DNA from 3 places in the Mesorhizobium sp. M7A.F.Ca.US.006.04.2.1 genome. Region 1 is predicted to be linked to each of the others. Evidence: predicted binding sites of a transcription regulator. Region 1 holds the regulator's gene; each other region holds the start of a gene.

The links. The regulator PhoB, encoded in region 1, activates phosphate uptake and scavenging genes when phosphate is short. The targets are predictions, from matches to a motif close to TGTCATNNANCTGTCAT.
Region 2: a site for PhoB is predicted at 991-1,007, ahead of EN925_RS10950 (ceramide glucosyltransferase). Genes of this name have one in related genera too.
Region 3: a site for PhoB is predicted at 2,951-2,967, ahead of EN925_RS06095 (RNA degradosome polyphosphate kinase). Genes of this name have one in related genera too.

What each region holds. Positions count from the first base shown of each region.
Region 1 covers NZ_RZQA01000559.1:134-4,071, forward strand. Annotated here, with positions in the region: partial or broken gene EN925_RS25140 (ABC transporter permease subunit) at 1-202, shown strand, start outside; gene pstB (phosphate ABC transporter ATP-binding protein PstB) at 220-1,038, shown strand; gene phoU (phosphate signaling complex protein PhoU) at 1,065-1,772, shown strand; gene phoB (phosphate regulon transcriptional regulator PhoB) at 1,789-2,478, shown strand; gene EN925_RS25160 (ROK family protein) at 2,495-3,742, opposite strand.
Region 2 covers NZ_RZQA01000153.1:910-5,065, forward strand. Annotated here, with positions in the region: gene EN925_RS10940 (Hsp33 family molecular chaperone) at 1-442, shown strand, start outside; gene apaG (Co2+/Mg2+ efflux protein ApaG) at 490-882, opposite strand; gene EN925_RS10950 (ceramide glucosyltransferase) at 1,116-2,267, shown strand; gene EN925_RS10955 (O-succinylhomoserine sulfhydrylase) at 2,275-3,462, opposite strand; SAM riboswitch at 3,520-3,597, opposite strand; gene EN925_RS10960 (2'-deoxycytidine 5'-triphosphate deaminase) at 3,672-4,156, shown strand, end outside.
Region 3 covers NZ_RZQA01000069.1:450-4,605, forward strand. Annotated here, with positions in the region: partial or broken gene ppx (exopolyphosphatase) at 1-618, opposite strand, end outside; gene EN925_RS06095 (RNA degradosome polyphosphate kinase) at 618-2,819, opposite strand; gene EN925_RS06100 (zinc-finger domain-containing protein) at 3,031-3,276, shown strand; gene EN925_RS06105 (FAD-dependent monooxygenase) at 3,296-4,156, shown strand, end outside.

The DNA of each region.
Region 1 (3,938 bases):
GGTCGCCTTCGTCGCCGATCCACCGACGACGCCTTTCGATCCGGCCACCGCGCTGCCGGTGCAGATCTATATGTGGGCGAACGAGGCCGAACGCGCCTTCGTCGAGCGTATGTCCGGCGCCATCATCATCCTGCTCGTCTTCCTCATGGCCATGAACATCACCGCGATCGTGCTTCGGCGTCGGTTCGAGCGGCGCTGGTAGAAAAAAGGCATTTTGGTATGAACATCATGACCGAACAGTCCCTTGAAAACGCAGTGGGCGACAAGATGAAGTCGAACGAAGTGATAAAAATGCGCGGCGACAAGGTCGGCGTGTTCTACGGCGAGAAGCAGGCGCTGTTCGACGTCGATCTCGACGTCCGCCTGAACCAGGTGACGGCGCTGATCGGCCCCTCCGGCTGCGGCAAGTCCACCTTCCTGCGCTGCCTCAACCGCATGAACGACACCATCGATTCAGCACGGGTAACCGGCAAGATCACGCTCGACGAAGAGGACATCTACGACAAGAACATCGATGTCGTCGAACTCAGGGCGCGCGTCGGCATGGTGTTCCAGAAACCCAATCCGTTCCCAAAGTCGATCTACGAGAACGTCGCCTATGGTCCGCGCATCCACGGATTGGCCAAGCGCAAGGCCGACATGGATCAGATCGTCGAGTCCAGCCTGAAGAAGGCGGCGATCTGGAACGAGGTCAAGGACCGTTTGCAGGAACCTGGCACGGGTCTTTCCGGTGGCCAGCAGCAGCGCCTGTGCATTGCACGCGCCATCGCCGTGTCACCCGAGGTGATCCTGATGGACGAACCGTGTTCGGCGCTCGACCCGATCGCCACCGCTCGCGTCGAGGAACTTATCGACGAACTGCGTCAGAACTATACGATCGTCATCGTCACCCATTCGATGCAGCAGGCAGCGCGCGTGTCGCAGCGCACCGCGATGTTTCATCTTGGCTATCTGGTCGAGGAGGGCGCCACCGACAAGATGTTCACCACCCCCGACGACAAACGCACCCAGGACTACATCACCGGCCGGTTCGGCTGATCTCTGGCATATGAGGGACGAAGATCATGGGTGAACATACCGTCGCATCTTTCGATGAGGATCTGGAGCAGATCAGCCAGCTGATCCGCGACATGGGCGATCTCGCCCGCTCGATGGTCGGTGGCTCGACCAGGGCTTTGCTCAATTCGGACAATGCGCTGGCGCAGCGGGTGGTTTCCGACGACGCCATCATGGATGCACGCCAGCGCGAGCTGGACGATCGTGCTATCACGCTGATCGCCAAGCGCCAGCCAATGGCCAACGATCTGCGTGCGGTAGTCGGTTCGATCCGCATGGCCGGCGACCTCGAGCGCATCGGTGACCTTGCCAAGAACATCGCCAAGCGCGTCGGCACTGTCGGGCTGAGCGTCACGCCGCACGACCTTTCGCATTCGATCGACGCGATGGCGCAGCTGGTGCTGATCCAGGTGCAGGGGGTCGTCGACGAGTATGCCGCCGCTGACGCGGCAGCGCTTGCCACGCTCAGAAACAATGATGAACGCATCGACGTCAAATACACATCGGTGTTCCGCGAACTGCTGACCTACATGATGGAAGATCCGCGCAACATCACGGCGTGCACGCACCTGTTGTTTTGCGCCAAGAACCTCGAGCGGATCGGCGACCACGTGACCAACATCGCCGAAAATGCCTATTATGTTTTGACCGGCACGCAGTTGCCAGCCAATCGTCCGAAGCAGGACGAGACGGCAATGTCCGCGCCAGCGGCATGACAGGGGTGACCAGCCGATGATCGCGCCACGCATCATGGTGGTGGAGGATGAGGAGCCGCTAGGCGTGCTGCTCCGCTACAATCTCGAATCCGAAGGTTACCAGGTCGAGGTGGTGACGCGCGGCGACGAGGCCGAAATCCGGCTGCAGGAGAACGTTCCAGACCTTCTGGTGCTCGACTGGATGGTGCCTGCGGTTTCCGGTATCGAACTCTGCCGCCGGCTAAGGATGCGTCCCGAGACCGAGCGGCTGCCGATCATCATGCTGACCGCGCGAGGCGAGGAAAGCGACCGCGTGCGCGGCCTCTCGACCGGTGCCGACGACTATCTGGTCAAGCCTTTCTCGACGCCGGAGTTCATGGCCAGGGTCAAGGCGCTGCTGCGCCGGGCCAAGCCGGAAGTGCTGTCCAGCGTGCTCAAGGTCGGCGATATCGTGCTCGATCGCGAATCGCACCGTGTCTATCGCAAGAAGAGCGAAATCCGGCTCGGGCCGACGGAATTCCGCCTGCTTGAATTCATGATGCGCCATCCAGGCCGCGTGTTCTCGCGCAGCCAACTGCTCGACAATGTCTGGGGCGAGACGATCTACATCGACGAACGCACGGTCGATGTGCATGTCGGCCGGCTGCGCAAGGCGGTCAACAACGGCCGTATGCCCGATGTCATCCGCACCATCCGTGGGGCGGGTTACGCCATTCGCGAGGACTGAACTCCCTCGTTTGAACTCACGCCACGTTCTTGCCGCCGAGACCGGATCTCGCCTGCACGCCCGGCGCAAAAATCTCCTGATCGACGAAGATCAGCGCCCGCATGGCGCAGCCTTCGCGGATCAGCGGCAGTTCGTTCGGCTCGGTGTCGAAGGAAATCGACTTGGAATGCTGGCCGCCGGCGGTCTGGGCAATCGCTTGCCGCAATGCCGGCTCGATCAGGTCGAAGGCGGCGGCGCTGACGCCGACCATGGCGACGGGGGCCGGATCGATCAGCGCGAACAGGCTGCCGAGGCCGTAGCCGAGCGCTTCGCCAGCCTTGCGGTAGGCTTCCCGCTCCGGTCCGTCCCTCTCGCGGGCGGCGGCAGCCAGGGCGCGCATGTCGGCGTCGCTGACATCGGCGACGGGTTCTGCATCCTCGCCCATCTGCCGCGCGTTGCGCCAGATGGCATAATTGCCGGCATAGGCTTCGACGCAGCCGCGCCGTCCGCAGCGACACAGCGCCCCGTTCGGCCGATGAATCATGTGGCCGAATTCGCCGCCCGAGGAATGGGGGCCGGTGACCAATTCGCCCTTCAGCACCAGCCCCATGCCGATGCCGTGCGACAAAAGGATAGCGATGAAATCGTCGCGGTAACGATCGGGATCGCGCCAGCGCAGCGCCACCGCCATCATGTTGCAGTCGTTCTCCATAATGGCGGGGACGCCGAACTCCTCTTCGAATATGTCGGCGAAGGCGATGTCGGTGTGCGGCGTGATCGGCGACCACAGCATGGCGCGGGCACGGGTGTCGGTGATGCCCTGGACGGCCAGCGCGATACGAGCGATGCTGCGCACGTCCAGGTCGGGATCTTCCAGGCGGCGCCGCACGATTGCCGTGCACTCACCGATCAGCGAGTCGCGCGACATCGTCAGCGTGTCGAGCCGACGCTGTTCCTCGGATATTACCTGGCCGGCATAGTCGATGACGGCGACCGAGAGGAAGTTCAGCGACAGCACCACGGTCATTACCGCGGCCGCTTCCGGATTGAGGCTGAGGCCGACCTGCGGACGGCCGCGTTTGAGCGAGCCGGCCTCGCTCGGCTTGCTTTCGGTCAGGATGCCTTCGACGATCAGGTCGGATGAGATCGCCGAGATCGTCGAATGGCTGAGGCTTGTGGTTGCGGCGATCTCGGTGCGCGACGGCTGTCCGGCGCGGCGCACCGCGGCGATCACCATCGCGCGGTTGCGGCGGCGCAAATCGTCGTGGCGGATTCCGACCGACATGCTCTTTCATATCCTCCCGGTCGCCGCGGTTCTTCCTGCCCTGGAACGCTGTCGGTGACGCGGTCAAATACTGGCAGAAGCCGCGCGCCGTGTCATTTATTTATTCCGAGGCCCGAAAAAAATTCGAGACGACATCAAAATCCATCAGAATCGATGTTGACAGCGTTCGGGCGTTGGCCCAGTATTTTTTCGAGGC
Region 2 (4,156 bases), on a different contig from region 1:
CGGTCCCGGCGGCGCCCGCGAGCAATGGCGCGCCGGCGGTATCCTGGCGCAGTTCCTGCCGCAGTCGCCCGAGCGCATGCGCGTCCCGGACCTGCCGGGCGGCGATGGCGATCCGCGTGAGGAGATCCACGATCCGGTCGACAATTCCTGGCAGGAGTTGCTGGCTCTGCTCGGCACCATCGAGCCGACCGAACTGATCGACCCGACGATCGGCGCCGAGCGGCTGCTCTACAGGCTGTTCCACGAGCATGGCGTGCGCGTCTTCGGCGGTGTTCCGGTCGCCGACCAGTGCTCGTGCTCCAGGGACAAGATCCGCGGCATCCTCGAGGGTTTTTCCGCCCAGGAGATCAAGGACAGCACCGAAGACGGCGGCATCCACGTCGCCTGCGAATTCTGTTCGAAGCAATATGATTTCGACCCGGCGGAATTCGCGGCCCAGTAGAGTAGAAACCACGCCTCACCGGTCGCTCCGCGGCCGGTGAGGCGAAATCAATTCACCGTCCGCCGCGTCCCCGGCAAGTCCAGCGAAAACGCCGGAATGGCGATGTCGAACGTCTCGCCCCGCTTGTTGCGCATCGTGTAATGCCCGACCATGATGCCGGACGGTGTCGAGAGCGGGCAACCGGATGTGTACTGGTAGCTGTCGCCGGGATTGAGTTCGGGCTGGTCGCCGACCACGCCGGGGCCGCGCACTTCCTCGACCCGGCCGGTGCCGTCGGTGATGTGCCAATATCGCGACAGAAGCTGCACGAAATCGTCCGACTGATTGTCGATCGTTATCTGATAGCCCCAGACATAGCGGTTCTCCGAGGGATCCGAACGGTCCTCCAGATAGAACGGCCTGACCTGCACTTCGATGTTGCGCGTGACGGCGCTATACATAAGCGGCTCCAAAAAACGGTTCCAGCGGAACTTTCGGCGCTCCGTGCGGTTAGGTCAACCGATCGAAGCCTCCTCTGGCCGGCCTCGCGGGCAGGTGCCGACAAAGAATGTCATTTAAGTGACATATGACAATGATGGTGTGCGCGGACTGGTGACGCGCGACTCGGGCGCTCTGCTGAACTGTTGAAACCGGCCATCTTGCGGACCGGTTTTCCTGGAGTGACCGGACCTCGATGCAACTCACTCTCATAGCCGCCACGCTTTCAACCGTCCTCATCCTCTCGAATCTCGCCAGCATCGTGCTCGCCGCGTCGCGTCTGAGACGGCGTCGCACCATTGCGCCGCCGGCCGGCAAGCCGCGGCCAGTGTCGATCGTCGTGCCGTCGCGCGGCGTCGAGCCGTTCACGCAGGAGACGCTGGAACGCGCCTTCTCGCTCGACTGGCCGCGCTATGAGCTGATTTTCTGCGTCGCCCATGCCGACGATCCGGTGGTCAAATTGATAAACAGGACGATCGTCCGGTTTCCGAAAGTGCCGGCCCGGCTGCTTGTCGGCGACGACCGCATCAGCGCCAATCCGAAACTCAACAATTGCGTCAAGGGCTGGGAAGCGGCGCGGCACGACTGGGTCGTCCTGGCCGATTCCAACGTGCTGATGCCGAGGGACTACATCCAGCACCTGATGGCTGCCTGGCGGCCCGGCACCGGCCTTGTCTGCTCGACGCCGATCGGCTCGCGGCCGGCCGGCTTCTGGGCCGAGGTCGAATGCGCTTTCCTCAACACGCTGCAGGCGCGCTGGCAATATGCCGGTGAGGCGCTCGGCCTCGGCTTTGCCCAGGGCAAGAGCATGCTCTGGAACAAGCCGATGCTCGACGCCAAGGGCGGCATCCGCGCGCTGGCCGCCGAGATCGCCGAGGATGCCGCTGCGACCAAGCTGGTGAACAGTCTCGGCCTGCGCGTCAATCTCGTCGCCGCCCCCTTCGAGCAGCCGCTTGGCCGGCGCTCGTTTGACGAGATCTGGTCGCGTCAGGCCCGTTGGGCGCGCCTGCGCCGCGTCACTTTCCCGCTGTTCTTCGCACCCGAAATCCTGACCGGCGCCGTGGTGCCGCTGGTGCTTGCGCTGATTGCAGCGGCAAGCGCCGGCTTCAGCCTCTGGGCAACCGCCCTTGCCGTGCTGGCGGCCTTCTATCTTCCGGAGTGCGCCCTGGCCTGGTCCAAGGGCTGGTACCTGTCGCCACGCATGGTCGCCGCGATCATGGCGCGCGACCTGATCCTGCCGGCGATGTGGGCGCGCGGTTGGCTCGGCGGCGCCATCGACTGGCGCGGCAATGCGATGACCATCGGTACCAAGACGGCCGAGCTGGAAGAGACGCCGTCCGGCGCCTGAAGGCCTCCTACCTGGCCTTCAGCGCCTGCGCGATGTCCTCGAGCAGATCGTCGGCATCCTCCAGGCCAACCGACAGCCTGAGCGTGCCCGGCCCGATGCCGAGCTCGGCGCGCGCCTCGTCGCTGAGATTCTTGTGCGTCGTCGTCGCCGGGTGGGTGATCAGGCTCTTGGCGTCACCGAGATTGTTGGAGATCAGGACGATGTCGAGCGCGTTCTGCAAGGCGAAGGCCGCCTGCTTGCCGCCCTTGACGTCCAGGCAGATCAGCGTCGAGCCGCCCGACATCTGCTTCTTGACGATGTCGGCCTGCGGATGGTCGGCGCGGCCGGGATAGATGACGCGCGCGATTTCCGGCCGTTCGGCCAGAAAATCGGCGATCCGGCCGGCACTTTCCGTCTGCTGGCGTACGCGCAGCGGCAGCGTTTCCAGGCCCTTCAGCAGCGTCCAGGCGTTGAAAGGCGAAAGGCTTGGGCCGGTATGGCGGAAATAATCGTGCAGGTTCTCGTCGATCCACTTCTTGTCCGACAGGATGACGCCGCCGAGACAGCGCCCTTGGCCGTCTATGTGCTTGGTCGCCGAATAGACGACGATATGGGCGCCGAGCTGCAAGGGCTTCTGCTGCAGGGGCGTGGCGAAGACATTGTCGACGATCAGCCTGGCGCCGATCGAATTGGCAAGCGAAGCGACAGCGGCGATATCGACCACTTCCAGCGTCGGATTGGTCGGGCTTTCCAGGAAGAACAGCTTGGTGTTCGGCTTGACCGCCTTTTCCCAGTTGGCGATGTCGGTGCCGTCGACCAGCGTCGCCTCGATGCCGTATCTCGGCGCCAGCGTCTCGACCACCCAGCGGCAGGAGCCGAACAGCGCACGCGCCGCCACGATATGGTCGCCGGCCTTGGCGCTGCACAGAAGGGCGGCCGTCACCGCGGCCATGCCCGACGCGGTGGCGCGCGCGTCTTCGGCACCTTCCAGCGCGCACATGCGCTTCTCGAACATGTCGACGGTCGGATTGGCGTAGCGCGAATAGATGAAACCCGGCTCTTCGCCCTTGAAACGGGCTTCGGCGGCTTGCGCCGTTTCGTAGACATAGCCTTGGGTGAGATAGATCGCTTCTGACGTTTCGCCGAAACCGGAACGCAGCGTTCCGCTGTGCACGAGTGCCGTCTGAGGCTTCCAGTTGCGCTTCTTGGTGCTCATCGCTTTTCTTCCAGACACAAAAAAACCGGCCGCGAAAGTCGCAACCGGTCCATACGGCCTTGCGGCCCGACGGTCCTTTAGCGACTTGTTTAACGTGGCTGCAAGCCGACCGGCCAAATCACCACGGGATAACGACCCTTTAGACCCGCACCGCGCTTGCGTCAATTGCCGGCTTCATTAAGAGGTTTGTACCAAGCAGGAGTGGAGCCTTGCGGCAGACAGGCATTCTTCCCGACCAGGACATATCGGCGCTGTTCCAGTCCGGCGCGCTGAAGTCGGCGCGTGCGCTCGACACCGACCAGATCCAGCCGGCCAGCCTCGATCTCAGGCTCGGCGACAAGGCCTGGCGGGTGCGCGCCTCCTTCCTGCCCGGCCCCAATCACAAGGTCTCGGAAAAGCTCGACCGGCTGCAGCTGCACGAGATCAATCTGGCCGAGGGCGCGGTGCTGGAGACCGGCTGCGTCTACATCGTGCCCCTGCTTGAAAGCCTGGCGCTGCCGGCGGACATTTCAGCCTCGGCCAATCCGAAGAGTTCGACCGGGCGGCTCGACATCTTCACCCGCGTCATGACCGATCGCGGCCACGAGTTCGACAAGATCGCCGCCGGCTATCATGGCCCGCTCTTTCTGGAAGTCAGCCCGCGCACCTTCCCGATCGTCGTCCGCACCGGGTCGCGCCTGTCGCAGATCCGTTT
Region 3 (4,156 bases), on a different contig from region 1:
GAAGGGCCTGCCCTGCCCGCCTTTCAACAGCTTGGCCTTCGCCAGTTCGTCACGCGCGATCCTGGCCGCCTGGGTCAGCGAGTTCTTCGCCATGTCCTGCAGGCGCAGGCCGCCCAGCGGCAGCGTGATGCCGTCGCCGATCGCCTCGCCGCTGACATCGACCAGTTCGAGGCTGCCGCCGCCCAGATCGCCGGCGATGCCATCGGCCGGATGGAAACCGGAAATGACGCCGAGCGCGGAATAGTACGCTTCCTGACGACCGCTGATCACTCGGATCTCGGTCTTCAGCACATCCTCGGCGCGGTGGATGAAATCGGGGCCGTTGACCGCCTCGCGGGCCGCCGCGGTCGCCAGCACATACATCTGCTCGGCGCCGGCCTGGTCGGAAAGCGCACGAAAGCGGCGGAACTCTTCCATCGAGCGCGTTACCGCCTCGGGGTCGAGCTTGCCGGTCGAAACGATGCCGCGGCCGAGACCGGCCAGCATCTTTTCGTTGAACAGCATGGTCGGCGAGCGCGCCAGCCCCTCATAGACGACGAGACGGATCGAGTTCGATCCGATGTCGATGATGGACAGCGGTCGGCGGTCCTGCAGCCGGCCCTGAGAATCAGACAGCATCAGCCGGACGCTGCGGCGTTCTTCTTGCGGCGCTTGAACTGCGCGATGCGCTTGGGCGCATGCGACTTCAGCGCGTCACCCCGTCCCGACAGGCTCGGATTGGTCATGAAATATTCCTGCGCGTTGAACGGTTCCTCGCCCTCCTCCAGCACGACGCGCCGGGAGGTTCCATCAGCCAATACGTCGAAACTTTGCTGATTGTCCATAATGTTGCCCAGCATGATCTGGCCAAGGATCTGTTCATGCACAGTTGGATTGGTGATCGGCACCATGGTTTCGACGCGGCGGTCGAGATTACGCGGCATCAGGTCGGCCGAGGAGATGTAGACGATCGCCTCGTCCGACGGCAGGCCGAAACCATTGCCGAAACAATAGATGCGGCTGTGCTCGAGAAAACGGCCGACGATCGATTTTACGCGGATGTTTTCCGACAGGCCCGGAACCTGCGGCCGCAGGCAGCAGATGCCGCGCACGACAAGGTCGATCTCGACGCCGGCGCGGCTGGCATCGTAGAGCGCGTCGATGATGATCGGATCGACGAGGGCGTTCATCTTCATCCAGATGCGCGCCGGTTTGCCTTGCACCGCGTAGGCAATCTCGTCGGCAATGTGCTTCAGGATGCGGCTTCTCAGCGTGAACGGCGAGATCGCCAACCGCATTTCGTCCGTCGGCTCGGCATAGCCGGTGATGAAATTGAACAGCTGGGCGACATCGCGGGCAATCGTCGGATCTGTGGTGAAGAAGGACAGGTCGGTGTAGATGCGTGCGGTGACCGGATGGTAGTTGCCGGTGCCGAGGTGCACGTAATTGCGCAGCTTGCCGTCCTCGCGCCGCACCACCAGCGACATTTTCGCATGTGTCTTCAGTTCGAGAAATCCGAACACCACCTGCACGCCGGCCCGCTCCAGGTCGCGCGCCCAGCGGATGTTGGCTTCCTCGTCGAAACGCGCCTTGAGCTCGACCAGCGCGGTGACCGACTTGCCGGCCTCGGCCGCGTCGACCAGCGCGCGCACGATCGGGCTGTCGTTGGAGGTGCGGTAAAGCGTCTGCTTGATCGCCACCACCTCCGGATCGGCCATTGCCTGGCGCAGGAACTGCACCACCACATCGAAGGATTCGTAAGGGTGATGGACGACGATGTCCTTCTCGCGGATGGCGGCGAAACAATCGCCGCCATGCTCGCGGATGCGCTCGGGAAAACGCGGATTGTAGGGCGTGAATTTCAGGTCGTCGCGGGGAACGGCGACGATCTCGGAAATCTGGCTGAGCGCCAATGGACCGGTCAAGACGCTGATGCGGCTGGACGACACGCCAAGCTCGCCGGCGACGAAATCGCGCAATTCGCCAGGCATCAGCCTGTCGAATTCGATGCGGATCACCGATCCGCGCCGACGCCGCTTCAGCGCCGTTTCGAACAGGCGCACGAGGTCCTCGGACTCCTCCTCGACCTCGATATCGCTGTCACGGATGATGCGGAACGTGCCGGAGCCCTTGACCTCGTAGCCGGGGAAGAGCTTGCCGATATAGAGGCCGACAGCCTCTTCCAGCGGGATGAAGCGGACATGATGCTTGCGGTCCGGCAGACGGATGAAGCGCTTCAGCGCCACCGGCAGGCGCAGCAGCGCGCTCATCTCCTCGCCGTTCTTGCGATGGCGCAATTGCAGCGCCATCGAGAAGCCGAGATTGGGGATGAACGGGAACGGATGCGCCGGGTCGATCGACAGCGGGGTCAGCACCGGGAAAACCTGTTCCTGGAAATGGTCTTCCAGCCAGATTTTCTCGTCCTTGGTCAGCGCATCGCGGGTGATGCTCTCGATGCCTTCCTTGTTGAGCAGCACGGTGAGCGCCGAAAGGCTCTTCTGCTGGTCTTCCTGCAGCCGCTCGACCTCACGCAGCAGCTGTTCGAGCTGCTGTTCGGGGGTGCGGCCGTCGGGGCTCTTCAGCGTGATGCCCTCGCGCACCTGGCCGGCAAGACCGGCGACTCGGACCATGAAGAACTCGTCGAGATTGGCGGCCGAGATCGACAGGAAGCGGACGCGCTCCAGCAGCGGATGATTGAGGTTCAGCGACTCCTCGAGAACGCGCCGGTTGAACTGCAGCCAGGAAAACTCGCGGTTGACAAACCGGTCCGGGTTGCCGCCTTCCGGGCGAGCCACCTCGACATCCACGAATTCGTTCTGCACCGGCTTCAGTTCGTTCATGATTCCCGCTCTTCCACACCCGCTCAAGCCGGCTAGCCAGTCACTCTAGCGACCCATGGTCCCTCCCGGAAACCGAAATCGGTTTTCGGGCCATGGGTTAACCGGCTTAACTTATCCTCTGACAGGCTTTTGCGACAGTTTGATTTCATCGAACTTGCAAAGAGGCCTGATATGATCCAGATGCAGACGAGACTGCGTTAAGGAGACGACGATGGCAGGCGGTTCCATTCCCCATTTTCAGAACGATGCGGGCTATCCGGCAATCGACATCGGCGTGAAGGAATTCATGTGCACGGGCGCCAATCCGCCTTTCGACCACCCGCATGTGTTTCTGGACATGGGCGACGACAATGAAAAAGTCTGTCCCTATTGCTCGACGCTCTACCGCTATTCGCCGAAGCTGAAGGCGACGGAAACGCTGCCGGCCGGATGCATCTACATCGAACAGGCCGCCTGAGACTTTCGCGACCAGCCCGATGAACGACACGCGTTCCCGGCAAATTGTCGTCGCCGGGGCCGGTGTCGCCGGATTGACCGCAGCCCTTGCATTCGCCTCGCGCGGCTACGCGGTTCGGGTGTTCGAACAGGCGCAGCGCCTGGAAGCTGCCGGCGCCGGCATCCAGCTCTCTCCAAACGCGACGCGCATCCTTCGCCAGCTTGGCGTGCTCGACCGGCTGCTGCCGGCAGCGGTGCGGCCGCAAGCCGTGGTGTTGAAGAAGGCCGCGACCTTGCGCGAACTGGCGCGCGTGCCGCTGGGGCAAGCCGCCGAAACCCGCTGGCAAGCACCCTATCTCGTCGCGCACAGGGCCGATCTGCAGAGCGCATTGACCGCGCGCGTTGCCGAGGTGCCGGATATCCATCTCACCACCGGCGCGCGCATCGGCGACGTTGCCTCCGGCCCGCATGGCATCACGGCGACGGCCGAGATCGACGGCAAGACCATCGAGGCGGAGGGCTTCCTGCTGGTCGGGGCCGATGGCGTCTGGTCATCGGTGCGCGCACTTGTCGATTCGGCCAAGGGCTCGCCAAGAAACCATTTCTCCGGCGAACTGGCCTGGCGCGCCACGGTCGCGGCCGGCAGCGCCGCCGGTCGGAGCTTTGCCGCCATCGGCGCCAGGGACTGCGTCACCACCTTCCTGCATCCTGGCTTCCATATGGTGGCCTATCCCGTCAGCAAGGGTGCGGCCTTCAATCTCGCGGCCTTCACCAGGGGCGACCGCATTGCCGAGGGCTGGTCCGGCAACGCCGACGCCGGGATCCTGACCCGAGCCCTGCGCGGCACCGCGACAGAACTTGCCCGTCTGGTCGAGCAGGCCGGCCCGTGGACCGCATGGCCG